3 regions of the Desulfovibrio aminophilus DSM 12254 genome follow, and region 3 is predicted to be linked to each of the others. Evidence: predicted binding sites of a transcription regulator. Region 3 holds the regulator's gene; each other region holds the start of a gene.

Region 1 (5,648 bases), on a different contig from region 3:
AGTGGCCGTTACGGCCGAGAAGGTGACCTCGTCGCCGGAAAGGAGGAGGTCCAGGGCCCGGACAAGGCCCTCCAGAATGAAATCCATTCGTTCTTGTTTCCGAAAGGGTTCCGTTATGTCAATATGGGCAGAATCAACTTGCCATTTTTCATATGCTTGCCTAAACAGATATATGTCACGAATGCAACAAGAAACGTGTTGGCCAGTCCGCAACCTGAAGGAGGAGAAAATGCTTCGATCCTGGAAGAAAACTATCGCGACCCTGGTCGCCCTGTCCGCCCTGGTCTGCGCCGTTCCCGCCCTGGCGGGCGACGTCCTGCGTATGGCCACCACCACCAGCACCCAGGACACCGGCTTGCTGGACGCCCTGGGCCCGGCCTTCCAGAAGGACACGGGCATCGAACTTCAGTGGACGGCCGTGGGCACGGGCAAGGCCCTCAAACTCGGCGAGGACTGCAACGTGGACGTGCTCATGGTCCACGCGCCCCAGTCCGAAAAGGAATTCCTGGACAAGGGCTTCGGCATGGACCGCAAGGAGATCTTTTATAACGACTTCGTGATCGTTGGCCCGCTGAAGGATCCGGCCAAGGCCAAGGGCAAGACCGTCGCCGAGGCCCTCAAGGCAGTGTCCGCGGCCAAGGCTTCCTTCGTGAGCCGCGGTGACGATTCGGGTACGCACAAGGCCGAGCTCAAGCTTTGGAAGGCGGCTGAGCTGCCCGTGCCGGACAAGGAGTCCTGGTACATCTCCGCCGGGCAGGGCATGCTGGCCACCCTGGCCATGGCCGCCGAGCGCGGGGCCTACACCCTGGTGGATCGGGGCACATGGTACAAGTACGAAGCCGACCAGAAGGGCAAGGCGCCTCTGACGATCCTGGTGGAGGGCGACAAGCCGCTGCTCAATCAGTACAGCGTCATGCCGGTGAACCCGGCGCACTGCCCCGGGGTGCGCGCGGATCTGGCCAAGAAGTTCAGCGACTGGATCACCTCGGCCAAGGCCCAGAAGTTTGTGGGCGAGTTCAAGGTTGCGGGTAAGCCCCTGTTCACTCCCAATGCCAAGAAGTAGCGCCGCCGTTTGATTGAAGATGGGAAAGCCGGGTTTGGCCCGGCTTTCTTTTTTCCCCCGGAGGAGACCCGAGGGCGGGGAGGGCGCGGGGAGAAATCAGGGGCAGGGTTTCCAGGGCTCGTTGACCTTGCGGTCCGCGCCGGTGAGCTGGACCGTTTCCGGCAGTGCGTCGCCGATGAAGGGCGTGATGGGCTTGTAGAGGAAGGACACGCCGACCTCCACCACGCCGCAGGGCTGGCCCGCGCTGCCGCTGACTCCGGGGCCGCTGGTGTCCAGGCCGGGCCAGCTCCTGACCGAGACCGTGGAACCCGCGCTTGGGAGTGTGCTCAGCAGGACGTTGGTCTGTTCCACGATCTGGGCCAGACGGGTGCCCTCGTCCTCGCCCTGGCCGGTGGCCGCGAAGCGTGCGCCCATCTCGGCCGACTTCTGGACCGTGAGCCAGGAGAGGAAGAGGTTGCCGCTCTCCAGCAGGCCGAAGACCATGAGCAGCAAGGCCGGGAGGATGAGGGCCATCTCCACGGCGGCCACGCCGCGGGAAAAGCTGGAACGCCTGCGTCGCATGACCGCCTCCTAGTTCAGCAGCCGCCAGCCGAGCTGCTTGCCGATGAGCTTGAAGACCTCGGGGATGTCCTCGGCCGAGGGCGCGTCGAAGTAGTGGTCGGTGGTGCCGGGCTTGCTGGAGGCGATCTGCTTCATGAGCTGGATGTCCGTGGTGTCCGAGACGCCGAAGCGGATGGAGAAGATTTCGATGCCCGCATCCTTGGCCTTTTGGGCTTCGGCGAGCATGGCCTGGTTCAGGCCGCCGCCGTTCTCGCAGTGGCAGTTGGTGACCTTCATGCCGTAGTAGGCGTTGGTCCAGTAGTTGTTGGGCGTGTAAGACATGGCGTAGCTGCCGCCGCAGGTGCCGTCCTCGGTGTCGCCATCGGTGAGCACGATCATGATCTTGCGGATCTTATCGTCGGCGCTGCCCTGCGTGTAGGGAGCCTCGGGCGTGAGAACCTCGCGGCCCCACCTGATGCCTTCGGAGATGACCGTGCCCGAGCCCGCGCCCAGGGCGTCCATCTGGGTGATGGCCGCGATGATCTCGTCCTTGTCCGTGGTCAGCGAGTGCACCGGAGGAATGCTGGTGCAGGTGTCCAGGTTGATCTGGCTCCGGGTGTAATACGGCAGGGCGTAGTAGAGGGGCATGAAGTCGGGGTGGATGCCCACGTTGAGCGAACCGTCGGCGTTCAGACAGCCCGAGGGATAGCCCTCGGCGTCCAGAACTTTGACCTTGCCCCGGAATGGCACCAGGCCGACGCGGGTGTTCGGGGCCGCGCCGTCGGGGATGATCAGGTCCACCAGGTCGGCGCCGGCCTCGCGCACGCGGCTGATGGGTGTGCCCTTCATGCTGCCCGTGTTGTCGATGACCAGGGCCACTTCCAGATTGTTGAATCCGGCGCAGGCCTGGGCCGCCACGCTGCCGGAATTCACTCCCAGCACGCCCAGCAAGAGCGTGTTCACCTGGGCCGTGGCCGTGACGCAGAGGCTGCGGACCTCGGAACCGGCGGCCACGTTCTGGATCTGGGCCTCGGCGTAGTTGGTGTGAACCATGTCGATGGCCGCGGGCTTGGCGATGTCCTTGGTCAGGTCCGGGTCGTAGGGCAGTTGCAGGGCTCCGGCCAGGGCCCCGGCGTCCACGGCGGCCTGGAGCCTGGTCTGGGCCAGATAGAGGTTGCCCAGGTCCAGAGCCAGCCCGGCCGCGCCCAACAGAATGGGAATGAGCACGGCCACGAGGACATGGACCGCGCCGCGCTGGCGCCTACGGCAGCGGCATGGTCGTGCGGGCAAGCAGGACATAGGGTTGGCCGCTGTTGAAGGTTTCGACCATGGACTGGGAACCGAGCATGCTTTGGTAGTCATAATCGACCTCGACGGTGACGGTCTTCTGCTCGCTGTTGACGGTCACGTTGGTGTTCAGGTTGGCGGCCGGGAGTTGCGCGGCGGTCAGGGACTGCACCAGGAATTCCACGTTGGTCGTGCTGCCTTCGCGGAGCACCAGCCGGGCGGCCTCGCGGCTGGCTTCGGAGATGATGGAATAGGTGCGGATCGCGTTGGCGCCCTCCAGGATCAGGAAAAACAGGGCGGCCAGCACGGGCAGGATGAGCGCGAACTCCACCGCCGCCATCCCCCGCTGTCCGCGCCCTCGTGCATGTCGCTTGCGCATGGCATCCTCGCTTGATCCGTTTCGGTTCCGTTCCATAGTCTCTCAAAAGCAACCCCCGTACCAAGGGGCATGAGAATTTCGCTGGCGGTGTATTTTTTTACTTATCATATTGAAGTATAAAATAATTTTTTCTATGCAAATTTCCTTGCACTGCGGATTGCAGCCCTGTGTGTGATGTGGCGATCTATTTTTTGTGGATTTCCAGACCGGGAGAGGCTAGGGTCATGAGGGGTGGCCGATGCCGCCCAGGGGGAAGCCATGACGGCCAGGATTCTGGTGGTGGACGACGACGCGGCCTTCCGGGGGATGCTCGTGGAGGCCTTGCGGGACAAGGAATTCGAGGTGGATGTCGCGGGTTCTGCCGAGGAGGGCATCCGTCTCGCCGAGGCTGGGGATTTCGACCTCGTGCTCCAGGACGTCATGCTTCCCGGCATGTCCGGCATCGAGGCTCTTCCGCACCTCAAGCGGGCCGCGCCCCTGGCCGACATCGTGGTCATGACCGCCTTTTCCAGCAGGGATTCCGCCGTGGAGGCCCTCAAGCGCGGGGCCTACGACTACTTCACCAAGCCGTTCAGCCTGGCCGAGATGGAGGTGGTCATCCGCCGGGCTTTGGAGAAACGCCGCCTCCAGGGCCAGGTCCAGGCCTTGCGTACGACCTTGGAGCGCGAGGGGCCCCTGTCACGGATCATCGGCCAGGGCCAAGCCATGTCGCGGGTCAAGGACATGCTCCAGCGGGTGGCCGGTCTGGATGCCGACGTGCTCATCACCGGCGAGTCCGGTACGGGCAAGGAACTCGTCGCCGACACCATCCACGCCCTGAGCCCCAGGGCGGCCGGTCCCTTCGTCAAGCTGAACTGCGCGGCCATCCCGGAAAACCTTCTGGAGAGCGAACTCTTCGGCCACGAGAAGGGGGCCTTCACCGGGGCCACCGCCGCCCGGCGCGGCCGCTTCGAAATGGCCCAGGGCGGCAGCATCCTCCTGGACGAGATCGGGGACATGCCCCTGCACCTTCAACCCAAGCTCCTGCGCGCCGTGGAACAGAAGCAGGTGGAGCGCGTGGGCGGCTCGCGGCCCGTGACCTTCGACGTGCGGATCATCGCGGCCACCAACCAGGATCTGCGGGACCGCGTGGAGGCCAAGGAGTTCCGGGCGGACCTCTACTATCGGTTGAACGTGGCCGCCATCCATCTGCCGCCCCTGCGTGAACGCAAGGAGGATCTGGCCTTGCTGGCCGATTTCTTCCTCGACCGGATCGGCCGCCGACTGGGGGGGGAGCCGCTGTCCCTGGCTCCCGACGCCCTGCGGCTCCTCCAGGCCCAGGACTGGCCGGGCAACGTCCGCCAACTGGCCAATACGTTGGAGCGCACGGCCATCTTCGCGGCTTCCGGCCGGATCACGGCGGCGGATTTGTCGCTGGCGCTGCAGCGGCGGGCCGAGCCGATTCCCGAAATCGTCCCACCCGAAATCGGCCTGCCGCTCAAGCGCGCTGTGAACGAGTATGAAAAGGGCCTCATCGTGCAAGCCTTGCGCCGCGCCGGGGGCGTCCAGACCGAGGCCGCCCGGCTGCTGGGAATCACGGCCAAGAACCTGTGGAACAAACTCCAGAAGCACGGCCTGGACCCGATAGCCTGCCTGCGGGTTCAGTGATCCATGAATAGTGGACTGGCGAAAAGATAGGTTTATTCAGTGTGTTATTCTATCATTCACGCTTCGCATGAAAACCGTGTGATCCACGAATCGTAGATTCCTCCTCTTCGCCAGGGCTTACTTCGCGAGGCCCGTGGCGGCTGTCTCATTTCTTCATCACAATGATTTAAAAGAATAAAATATCTCGCCTGTGCTAGCGAGACACGTCCTGGCACGGCCATTGCTCATATGGGACATCGGCCGCGCCTCCATCCCGGCGGCGCGGGTCGGAATCGGAAACCACCAAGAAGGGGAGAACGATCATGATGACCAGACTGATGCAGCTGTTCAAGGACGAGGAAGGCGTGACCGCTCTGGAATACGGCCTCATCGCCGCCCTCATCGCGGCCGTGATCATCACCGCGGTGACCACCCTGGGCACCAAGGTCAGCGGCACCTTCGACACCATCGCCGGAAAGATGCCCACCACCAGCACCGGCAGCTGATCCCGCACGACCAGACCCCGCGCCCGGCGCGGGAAACGACGGATGGGCGGGGCTCGCGGAACTTTTCCTGAAAGGACCGCGGGCCCCGCGCCCCCCGGGGGGAAAACGGGGGAACCGGCCGTCGGGCATAGCGGATCAGGAGGGGAGAGACATGGATCTGCTCATCGGCGCAATCGTCTGCGTCATGCTGTCCGTGGCCGTGGTCACGGACCTCTGGGACCAGAAGATTCCGAATCTGCTCACGCTT
Region 2 (5,648 bases), on a different contig from region 3:
ATGGGCCGGACCTCGACCTTGAGGCGTCCCACGGTGGCGATGCTCGTCTCGCCCGAGGCGTCCACCACGAGCACGTCGCGCCCGGCGGCAAGCTCCTCCAGGTAGCAGGTCTTGTCCCCGGGCAGGGAGCAATAGGCATGCACGGCCCCGGCGTTGACCCGGAAGGGCCGGGCCGCCACGTAGGGGTTGGATTCGGTCTCGGCATGCACCAGGAAGGTGAAGGCGCTGGAGTCGCCCACCAGCATGCCCTGACCCCGCTTCAGCATGGAGATGGTGTCCACGCAGACCCGGTGGCCGAGCCCGGCGTGACGAATCTCCGTGACCACGGCCGGAACCAAGGGGATCGTGCCCTGGGACAGTTTGACCTCGCGCACGATGGCCTTCAGCTCCCTGGCCGCCTCGGGCAGGACCACGAGCACGTCCGCGCCGCGCTCCAGGATGCCGGCGGCCAGCCGCGCCCGGTCCAGGGACTCCACCTCCAGGGCCACGTCCGGAACCTGGGCCAGGATGTTCTCCACGGGGATGATCTCCCATCCCTTGGCCAGGGCCAACTGCTCTCCGGCCTTGAGGCGGCGCACGGCCTCCTCCTCGTCGGTCTTGGAGTCGAGCGCCAGGGAGGGCAGCTCCTCGGGCGTCAGCACCCGCACACGGCCCAGGGCGCGCACGTCCTCGACCTTGTCGGCGTCGGCGAGCACCGCGTCCACGCCGGACTCCAGGGCCAGGGTCAGCAGCGTCTTGTCGAACGGCAGGGCCTTGAAGACGATGGTTTTCATGCTACGCCTCGCCCGCGATGGCCAGGGCCTCGTCCACGGGCATGTTCTCGTGGACCACGCCGCGCAGCGCGCGGGTCAAGGCTCCCGGATCCTTGTGCTGGAAGACGTTGCGGCCCACCGAGAGTCCGGCGCCGCCCGCTGCCACGGAGTCGCGGACCATCTCGAGGAAAGAGCGGGTGCTGTCGAGCTTGGGACCGCCCGCGATGACCACCGGGATGCAGCAGGAGGCCACCACCCGGGAGAAGGTTTCGGGGTCGCCGGTGTAGGGCACCTTGACCACGTCCGCGCCCAGCTCCATGCCCACGCGGGCGCAGTGGGCCACCACCTCGGGGTCGAACTCGTCGGTGATCTTCGGTCCCCGGGCGTAGACCATGGCCAGCAGGGGAATGCCCCACTCGTTGGCCCGGGAGGCGATCATGCCCAGGTCGTGGAGCATGGTCGGCTCGGTCTCGTCACCCAGGTTCACGTGCACGGACACGCCGTCCGCGCCCAGGCGGATTGCGTCCTCCACGCTGGCGCAGAGGGCCTTGGCGTTGGGGAAAGGCGAAAGCGTGGTGCTGGCGGAGATGTGCACGATGAGGCCGATATCGCGGCCGCGGTTGCGGTGGCCGCAACGGACCAGGCCTTTGTGCATGAGCACGGCGTTGGCCCCGCCGTCGGCCACGGCCGAGACGGCCGAGCGCATGTCCACCAGGCCCTTGATGGGGCCCACGGTGACGCCGTGATCCATGGGCACCACGATGGTCCGTTGGGTCTCACGGTCGAAAATGCGTTCCAATCGGATGGATTTGCCCAGATGCATACCCCTGTCCCTCCTGTTTCTCGCCCCTTTCGGGAGCGGGAGCCCCGGCGGCCGAACAAAAAAGGGCCGCCGGCTTGCGCCCGCGGCCCTGTCTGAAGAGGCTTGGTTGTCTGTAGAAAACCCTTGTCTACAGTGCACCTCTCCCGTGACCGCAAGCGCGGGTGCGCCAATAATACCAATAGGTAAAAAAGCTGTTGGCTTGCGGCTTGGAGAAGTTCATACGCAATGGGCTATCCCAGCTTCGGGCGGGGTGTCAACACTTTTCTCAAAATCCATCGAAAAAATATTGTATTCGTACTTTTTTGCCTTTTATCGACCTCCATCGCCTCATAACAGAAATTGTTTCATTATTTTTTTACATTTTTAGCATTTATTTAATATAAAGCCTAACACGATTGTTATTATTTTTACATTTTTGAATGCTCCAGGCGGGTGTTTATAAGTTTAGATCAATTAATTCAAACAAATACAGCATTGGCCCGGCGATTGCTTTCCCCCAGCCCAACCATCCCGCACCTTTCAAGGAGGAAACGTATGTCGTTCATCAAGTCGTCCACCGGATCATGCCTGAGAGGGGCCCTCGGGGGGGCGGCCCTCTTCGGTCTCGCCCTGGCTCCCGCCCTGGCCCTGGCCCAGGACCAGCCCGCCGAGGCCGCCTCGGCAGCTGAAGCCGCCGTGGAGTATCTCACGCAGACCAACGCCAACATCATGTGGACCCTGATCGCCGCGATCCTGGTCATGTTCATGCAGGCGGGCTTCGCCATGGTCGAGGTCGGTCTGACCCGAGCCAAGAACGCCGGCAACATTCTCATGAAGAACATGTTCGACTTCGCCGCCGGTTCCGTGACCTTCTACATCATCGGATTCGGGCTGATGATGGGCGCGGATCACGCCGGGCTCTTCGGCCTCTCCAACTTCAACCTCTCCGAATGGACCCCGGCCACTCCCGAAGGGCTCTGGGGTTTCACCTTCTGGTTTTTCCAGTGCGTCTTCGCGGCCACGGCGACGACCATCGTGTCCGGGGCCATCGCCGAACGCACCAAGTTCATCTCCTACCTCATTCTGTCCGTGGTCATCACCGGCCTGATCTACCCCATCTCCGGCCACTGGATCTGGGGCGGCGGCTGGCTCTCCAAGCTCGACGCGCCCGTGATCGACTTCGCCGGCTCCACCGTTGTCCACTCCGTGGGCGGCTGGGTCGCCCTGGCCGGAGCCCTGCTCATGGGCCCGCGCATCGGCAAGTACACACCGGACGGCAAGTCCCGCGCCATTCCCGGCCACAACATGGCCCTGGTGGCCCTGGGCGTGTTCATCCTCTGGTTCGGCTGGTTCGGCTTCAACCCGGGCAGCACCGTGGCCGCCCAGGCCAACATCGCCCTCATCGCCGTGACCACCAACCTGGCCGCCTGCACCGGCGCTCTCGGCGCCATGCTCACCGCCTGGGTGCGCTACGGCAAGCCGGACGTGTCCATGAGCTTCAACGGCGCACTGGCCGGGCTGGTGGCCATCACCGCCGGCTGCGCCAACGTGAGCCCGGACGGGGCCATGATCATCGGCCTCATCGCGGGCGTGGTGGTGGTCCTCTCCGTGGACTTCATCGACAAGGTGCTCAAGATCGACGACCCGGTGGGCGCCATCTCCGTACACGGCGTCTGCGGCGCGCTCGGCACGCTCTGCGTGGGCCTGTTCGCCAGTCCGGACTACGGCGGGATCGCGGGACTGTTCTACGGCGGCGGCCTGACCCAGTTCGTGAGCCAGGCCCTCGGCGTGGGCAGCGTGTTCGCCTGGGCCTTCGGCTCCGGCTTGGTGGTCTTCACCATCCTCAAGCTGACGGTCGGCATCCGCGTGCCCGCCGAGGAGGAGATCAAGGGCCTGGACATCACCGAACACGGCCAGGAAGCTTACAGCGGCTTCCAGATCTTCACCACCGAGTAGCCGGAAGCCCGCAATACAAGGAGGAAAACACCAATGAAGCTCATCATCGCCTACATCCGGCCCGATCGCCTGAACGCGGTCAAGCAGGAACTGTACGCCAAGGAAATCTACTCCCTCTCCGTGACCAACGTGTTGGGAGCCGGGCGCCAGAAGGGATTCACCGAGACTTACCGCGGCGTCGTCATGGAAGTGAACCTGCTTAAGAAGGTGCGCTTGGAGATCGGCGTCAACGACGACTTCCAGGACAAGGCCATCGAGGCCGTCATGAAGGGTGGCCAGACCGGCAAGGAGGGCGACGGCGTGATCTTCGTCCTGGATCTGGCCCGGGCTCTGCGCATCCGCACCGGCGAGGACGGCATCCTCTAACTCCCTGATCCGGACAACGAATGGGCGGCTCCGGCCGCCCTTTTTTTCGCGTCCGGGGAGGGCATGAAAAAAGGCGGGGTCGCCCCCGCCTTTTGGTTCATCGCTTCGATCAGCCGGTTACAACTTGCAGGCGGTGCGCAGATCGGCCGCCGCGTCGGTCTGCTCCCAGATGAACTCCGGCCGCTCACGGCCGAAGTGGCCGTAGTTGGTGGTTTCACGGTAGATGGGCCGCTTCAGGTTCAGGCGCTGGATGATGTAGTACGGGCGGAGGTCGAAAACCTCGCGCACGGCCTTGGTCAGCACGTCGTCGGACACCGGCCCGGTGCCGTGGGAGGTGCAGAGCACGGACACGGGCTCGGCCATGCCGATGGCGTAGGCGATCTGAACCTCGGCCACCTCGGCCAGCCCGGCGGCCACGACGTTCTTGGCCACATAACGGGCCATGTACGCGCCGGAGCGGTCCACCTTGGAGGGATCCTTGCCGGAGAACGCGCCGCCGCCGTGGGCGCCCGCGCCGCCGTAGGTGTCCTGGATGATCTTGCGGCCGGTGAGGCCGCAATCGCCCACGGGACCGCCGATGACGAAGCGGCCGGTGGGGTTCACGTAGATCTTCAGCTTGTCGTCGATCAGGTTCTGCGGCAGCGTGTGGAAGATGACTTCCTTCTTGATGGCCTCCACCAGGTCGGCGTGGGCGATGTGCTTGTCGTGCTGGGCCGAGACCACCACGTTGTCGATGCGCACCGGCTTGCCGTCCTCGTACTGCACGGCCACCTGGGTCTTGCCGTCGGGACGCAGGAAATCGAGAATGCCCTCCTTGCGCACATAGGTCAGACGCCGGGAAAGCTTGTGGGCCAGGTAGATGGGCATGGGCATGAGAGCGTCCGTCTCGGTGGTGGCGAAGCCGAACATCATGCCCTGGTCGCCCGCGCCCTGCTCCTCGGGCTTCTGGCGGCTCACGCCCTGGGCGATGTCCACGGACTGCTTGTCGATGGAGGAGATGACCGCGCAGGTTTCCGCGTCGAAGCCCATCTCCGAACTCGTGTAGCCGATGTCCTTGACCGTCTCGCGCACGATCTGCGGCAGGTCGGCGTAGGCCTTGGTGCTGATCTCGCCGGCGATGAAGGCCATGCCGGTGGTCACCAGGGTCTCGCAGGCCACGTGGGCGTCGGGGTCCTGGGCCAGGATGGCGTCCAGGACCGAGTCGGAAATCTTGTCGGCCACCTTGTCCGGGTGCCCCTCGGTCACGGACTCGGAGGTGAACAGGTATTTGCCCTTGGGTCTGATCATGCGGGTTCCTCCTTGAGGGAATTGCTCTCCTCGGGGACTTCACCGATGTGCCCCTCGAGGATTTCGGTCACGCGGTTGCCGCGGTCCACAAGAACCGTTTTCGGCCGGAATCCGTCCATTTCCTCACGGGTCAGCCAGACGTACGACGCCACGATGACGCGCTGGCCCACCCGCCCCTTGCGGGCGGCCGCCCCGTTCAGGCAGATCTCGCCCGGCCCTCCGGGGATGGCGTAGGTGGTCAGACGCTCCCCGTTATCCACATTGTACACGTCGATGCGCTCGAAGGGCAGGATGCCCGAGGCCCGCAAGAGTTCCGGGTCCACGGACAAGCTGCCCCTGTACTCCACGTTGGCCTCGGTTATCACCGCGCCGTGGATCTTGCCGCTCAAAAAGCATCGGGAAGACATCTGAACTTAATCTCCCAGAAGAATATTGTCTATAAGGCGGGCCCTGCTCATATGCAAGGCCACGGCGAGCAGCGCCCG
Region 3 (5,648 bases):
ACAACCTGACCCTCTGGGACCGCGTGGAGGGACGTTACGGGCTTTTCGCCCTGACGGCGGACAATTTCGATTACATCGGGGCCATGAACAAGGTCTTTCTCAAGGGATCGGTGCAGGTGCGCCGCCCGGACATGTCCATCGACGCCGCGGCCGTGGAAATCGATCTGGCCTCCCGGGAGTTGGTGGCCGCCGGCGGCGTGACGGCCTTCATCGCCTCGCGCGATGTGAACCTTGACCTTCTGCCCCCAGCGGACCAGTCCAAGCCCCAAGGAACGACACCATGACCAAACGCCTCACGTTCGCCCTCATTTTGCTGCTCATCGCCACCCATGCATGGGCCTTCGGCGAGATCCGTTATGCCGACCGGCCGCTCAACGTGCGCAAGGCCCGCAGTCTGGAGAGCGAACACGTCAAGACCCTTCAGGCCGGGGAGAAGGTCCGCGTGGATCATCTCCGCGACGGCTGGTACGCCGTCTTCGACCTGAACGCCGCCACCCCGGAAGAATCCAAGGCTTTGGGCTACGCCAAGGCCAGTTTCCTTTTGCCCGTAACTCCGGAGGCTGCGCCAGCCCCTGCAGCCAAGGTGCAGATCCCCGCTCCGCCGACCAAAAACCAGGTTCCCGTCGGCGTCGGTACGGCGCAGCCGGCACCCGCTGAAACCAAGATTCCCGTAGGTGTGCCCATGCCGGAGATCAAAGCTCCGGCGCAGTCCGCTCCCATCGCCGCGCCCACAGTGGAAACGAAGCCCCTGCCGGTTTCCAGCATCATCCCTTCGGAGATCAAGGCCGCCGCCATAAAAGTCTCCGTGCGCACGGCCCGGGCGGTCAACTCTCCGATTTCCGCCACGCTGGCTCCCGGCCAGCGCGTCCAGGCCGCCTTCCTCCGCGACGGCTGGTTCGCCGTCTTCAAGTTGGACGACAAGAACCTTGAAGAATCCAAGGCTCTCGGCTTCGTTCACGCCTCGGAACTGCTGCCCGAGACTCCCGGGGTGAAGCCCCTGGCCCAGCTTTCGACACCGGCGGCGTCTTCCAAATCGACGACGCCGGAGCCGACCGCTCCCGTCGCCTCGCGTTCCGAGATCACCGAGGCGGTCCAACCGGTCCCCGTGGTTCCCGGTGAAACACCGTCCGCCACGACAGAGGCCCAGACTCCGGTGAAAATCACCGCCGATCGGATGACCTATGTGGAGAAGGACCGCAAGGTGACCTTCTCGGGCAACGTCCAGGCCGAGCACGAAGGTTTGCATCTCTGGGCGACCACCCTTTCTGCCTACTTCACCGAGGCGGGCAAGGGCGCCAAGGACGTGGCCGACAACATCGAGCGCATCGTGGCCGACGGCGGTGTGAAGATGAAGAAGGAAAAAAGCGAAGGCACCTGCCAGACCCTGATCTACTTCGTGAAGGACGGCGTCCTGCGCATGGAGGGCAACCCCCGGCTGAACGACGGCGCCAACAGCGTCGCCGGGGAAGTCATCAAGTTCTACGTCAAGGACAACCGCAGCGAGGTGCTCGGCGGACAGAACAAACGGGTGGAAGCCATCTTCCGTGTGCCCGAGGGGGCGAAGAAACCCTGATGGCCGGTCTCATCGCCACGAACCTAAAGAAGCGGTACGGCAACCGCGAGGTGGTCCACGACATCCACCTGAATCTCTCTCCCCGCGAGGTGGTCGGTCTGCTCGGCCCCAACGGCGCGGGCAAGACGACCACCTTCTATATGCTCGTGGGCATCGTCCGGCCCAACGGCGGGGAAGTGCTCCTGGAAGACCAGCCCATCACCGACCGACCACTGCACGAACGGGCCCGTCTCGGCATGTCCTACCTGCCTCAGGAAAGCTCCATCTTCCGCAAGCTCACCGTGCGCCAGAACCTCCAGATCATCCTGGAGCAGTCCGCTCTCTCGCCGGAGCGGCAACGCAAGCGCGCCGACGAACTCATGGACCAATTCGGCATCAAGCGACTGGCGGACCAGCCCGCCATGTACCTTTCCGGCGGCGAACGACGGCGGCTGGAAATCGCCAGGGCGCTCATTCTGGACCCAAAGTTCATCCTCCTGGATGAACCCTTCGCGGGCATCGACCCAATAGCGGTCATCGACATCCAGGAGATCATCTCCATGCTCAAGAAGATGGGCATGGGCATCCTCATCTCGGACCACAATGTGCGCGAAACCCTGAATATCTGCGATCGCGCCTATCTGGTCTACGAAGGCACGATCATTCTCGAGGGCACCCCGGAAGAGATCGTGCGCGACAGCAAGGCCCGCCAGCTTTACCTGGGCGAAGATTTCAGCCTCTGACCGCCCAGCCTTTTCCGTTTGCCCGCCGTGCCGGCCCGATTTACATGCCTCGCCAGACTTGGTACACTTTTTTCATGTCGGCGGTCTTCATCGAAAAACCAATACGGACGGGGAGTTCCGCGAGATCCTTGGTTGCGCCGTCCGGGTGACTGTGGCACAATGAAGCCGTAACGTGAAAAAATAAGCTGAATCGGGCCGCCCAAACGGCCCATAAAGGATGTTTCGGGCGTCATGGGACTTGAACTGAGACAACAACTCAAGCTCTCGCAGCAGCTGGTCATGACCCCCCAGTTGCAGCAGGCCATCAAGCTGTTGCAGCTCTCGCGCCTGGAGCTGGTGGAAACGGTTCAGCAGGAGCTTCTGGAGAATCCTTTTTTGGAGGAAGCCGAGACCGAACGTTCGGACCTGCCCATGGAAGAAATGCCCGTGGAGGTGGACCAGACCACGGCCACGCCTGAAATGACTTCCCCGGAACGCAGCGAGGAGATGATCCGCAGCACGGACTGGGAGAACTACCTGGGCGAATTTTCCAGCATCTCCAAGCAGGCCCAGGTTCGCGAAACCGAGATACCGGAGGAGGGCGTCTCCTTCGAGGCCCGCTTGGCCAGCAAGCCTTCTCTGGACGGCCACCTGAGTTGGCAGATGCGCCTGTCGCACTTCACCCCGCGGGAACTGGACATCGGCGAGGCGGTCATCGGCAACCTGGATTCCGGCGGCTATCTGCATGCCGACATGGACGACATTCGGGCCATGGTGCCCGACGCCGCGGACGAGGAGATCGAGGCCGTCATCCACCGCATCCAGCGCCTGGACCCGGTGGGCGTGGCCGCGCGCACTCCTCGCGAATGCCTGCTCGTGCAGCTCGAGATCCTGGGCGAGACCGACCCCATCCTGCTCTCACTGGTGGACGAGCACCTGGAAGACCTCGAAAAGAAGCGCTACAAGCCACTGGCCCGCAAGTTCAAGATCGACATGGAGGAGCTCAAGCACTACCTGGAAATCATCCAGAAGCTTGATCCCATGCCCGGGGCCAACTTCTCCAGCACCGAGCCGCACTACGTCTCCCCGGACGTCTTCGTCTACAAGTACGGCGACGATTTCATCATCGTACTCAACGAGGATGGACTGCCGCGCCTTCAGTTGAACACCTTTTTCGCCGACTCCCTGTCCCAGACCGCGGGCAAGGAAAAGGACTACGTCCAGGAGAAGATGCGCTCGGCGGCCTGGCTCATGAAGAGCCTCTACCAGCGTCAGCGCACCCTCTACAAGGTCGTGGAGAGCATCGTGCGCTTCCAGCGCGAGTTCTTCGAGTACGGCGTGACCAAGCTCAAGCCGCTCATACTCAAGGAAGTGGCCGAGGACATCGGCATGCACGAGTCCACGGTCAGCCGCATCACCACGAGCAAGTACGTGGCCACGCCGCACGGCGTGTTCGAGCTGAAGTTCTTCTTCAACAGCGCCCTGGACCTGGAGGACGGCACCCAGGTCGGTTCCGAGAGCGTCAAGGCCCTGATCAAAAAGCTCATCGGCGAGGAGGATCCCAAGCACCCCCTGTCCGACGAGCGCATCGGGGAAATCCTCAAGGATCACCTCAAGGTGGACATCGCCCGCCGCACGGTGGCCAAGTACCGTTCGGCCATGAACATCGCCTCTTCGTCCAAGCGCAAGGACATTCTCTGACCCTTGGCCCGTACACTCCTTACTCGAACAGGAGGATACATATGAACATCTCCTTCAACTTCAAGAATTTCGACCCGTCCGAGCATCTCAAGGAATACGCCGAGTCGCGTTTCGAGAAGCTCTCCAAGTTCATTTCCGACGCCGAGGATCCCGAACTGCAGGTCAACCTCTCCGTGGAGAAGTTCCGCCACAAGGCCGACGTGGTCTTCCTGGCCGACAATCTGCATCTTTCTGCCTACGAAGAGTCCGAGGACATGTACTCGACCATCGACATGGTCTTGGACAAGCTCGAAGCCCAATTGCGCCGGATGCGCGAGAAGCAGAAGGACCGCCGCCGCGCGGGCCGCGAACGGGCAGTGAGCATGGGCGTGCTGACCTTCATCGAGGAATCGGGGAAGCGCACCCCGTCCATCGCCGAGATGGACAAGTACGAGCCCAAGCCCATGAGCGTGGACGAGGCCGCCATGCAACTGGAGTCCAGGAGTTACGACTTCCTGGTCTTCCGCAACTCTGAGACTGATGGCCTGAACGTCATCTACCGGCGCAAGAACGGCGACTTCGGGCTCATCGACCCTGGAATCTGAAATGCGGCTTTCGGAATACCTGTCGCGGGACTTGGTCCTCTCGGACCTCAAGGCCACGGCCAAGGCCGATGTTCTGGCGGAGTTGACGGCGTCTCTGGCCGCCCTGACCCCGCCGGTCGATCCGGACGAGGCCGTGGCCGTCCTGCTTGAACGCGAAAGCCTCGGCACCACCGGCATCGGGGACGGCATCGCCATCCCTCACGGCAAGCTGCCGGGGCTGACCCAGATCGTGGTTGTGGCGGGGCGGAGCATCCAGGGCGTCGAATTCGATTCCCTGGACTTCAAGCCCTGCCACATCTTCTTTCTCGTGCTGGCGCCCGAGCAGGTGGCCGGTCTGCATCTGCGCATCCTGGCCCACATTTCTCGACTGCTCAAGGACGACTCCTTCCGGCGGAGCTTCATCTCCGCTCCGAACAGCCAGGCCCTCTGGGACCTGCTGAACGACAGGTGAGGCGCTGGTGGGGGATACCCGAAGCTTCTCGGTCATCGTGGTCTCGGGTCTCTCGGGCTCGGGCAAGAGCACGGCCCTCAAGGTCTTCGAGGATCTGGGCTTCTTCGTCGTCGACGGCCTGCCCGCAAGCCTGACGCCCAAGCTGGTGAGTCTCTTCCGTGAGCAGGACAGCAAGCACCGGGGTCTGGTGCTGGGACTGGATCTGCGCCAGATGGACTTTCCCGAGGAGTGGCGCAAGGCTTTCGGAGAATTGAAGAAACAGGGCGTCCGGACGCACATCGTCTTTCTGGAGGCCAGGCTGTCCGAACTGGTGCGACGCTACGCCACCACCCGCCGACCGCATCCCCTGGAAAGCCGGAGCCTCGGCCTGGAGCAGGCCTTGGAGACTGAGAAGGTGCTCCTGGACCCTCTGCGCAAGCGGGCCGACCTGGTGATCGACACCACCAATTATTCCATTCACGACCTTCGCCGGACCCTGCAGGAGAAGTGGACCTCGCTGGAGCAGGAAGTGGGTGTGCTGCGGGTCCACATCATCTCCTTCGGCTTCAAGTACGGCGTCCCCATCGAATCGGATCTGCTTTTCGATCTGCGTTTTTTGCCCAACCCCTATTTCGACGAGAACCTCCGGCCCCTGTCCG

What was found. The regulator sigma-54, encoded in region 3, starts transcription at its own class of promoters, with help from an activator protein. The targets are predictions, from matches to a motif close to CTGGCACGGNNNNTGCTT.
Region 1: a site for sigma-54 is predicted at 3,316-3,333, ahead of H587_RS0108160 (TadE/TadG family type IV pilus assembly protein). Genes of this name have one in related genera too.
Region 2: a site for sigma-54 is predicted at 2,050-2,067, ahead of H587_RS0103685 (ammonium transporter). Genes of this name have one in related genera too.

Annotation. Positions count from the first base shown of each region.
Region 1 is NZ_AUMA01000010.1:76,243-81,890, reverse strand. It holds gene H587_RS0108180 (ABC transporter permease) at 1-87, opposite strand, end outside; gene H587_RS0108175 (ABC transporter substrate-binding protein) at 230-1,063, shown strand; gene H587_RS0108170 (TadE/TadG family type IV pilus assembly protein) at 1,160-1,624, opposite strand; gene H587_RS0108165 (vWA domain-containing protein) at 1,634-2,902, opposite strand; gene H587_RS0108160 (TadE/TadG family type IV pilus assembly protein) at 2,865-3,269, opposite strand; gene H587_RS0108155 (sigma-54-dependent transcriptional regulator) at 3,528-4,916, shown strand; gene H587_RS0108150 (Flp family type IVb pilin) at 5,222-5,401, shown strand; gene H587_RS0108145 (A24 family peptidase) at 5,553-5,648, shown strand, end outside.
Region 2 is NZ_AUMA01000007.1:23,028-28,675, reverse strand. It holds gene H587_RS0103695 (3-dehydroquinate synthase II family protein) at 1-773, opposite strand, end outside; gene H587_RS0103690 (2-amino-3,7-dideoxy-D-threo-hept-6-ulosonate synthase) at 775-1,575, opposite strand; gene H587_RS0103685 (ammonium transporter) at 2,110-3,510, shown strand; gene H587_RS0103680 (P-II family nitrogen regulator) at 3,544-3,876, shown strand; gene metK (methionine adenosyltransferase) at 3,994-5,163, opposite strand; gene panD (aspartate 1-decarboxylase) at 5,160-5,570, opposite strand; gene panC (pantoate--beta-alanine ligase) at 5,577-5,648, opposite strand, start outside.
Region 3 is NZ_AUMA01000006.1:299,462-305,109, reverse strand. It holds gene lptC (LPS export ABC transporter periplasmic protein LptC) at 1-284, shown strand, start outside; gene H587_RS19490 (LptA/OstA family protein) at 281-1,573, shown strand; gene lptB (LPS export ABC transporter ATP-binding protein) at 1,573-2,295, shown strand; gene rpoN (RNA polymerase factor sigma-54) at 2,527-3,975, shown strand; gene hpf (ribosome hibernation-promoting factor, HPF/YfiA family) at 4,017-4,559, shown strand; gene H587_RS0103460 (PTS sugar transporter subunit IIA) at 4,561-5,010, shown strand; gene rapZ (RNase adapter RapZ) at 5,018-5,648, shown strand, end outside.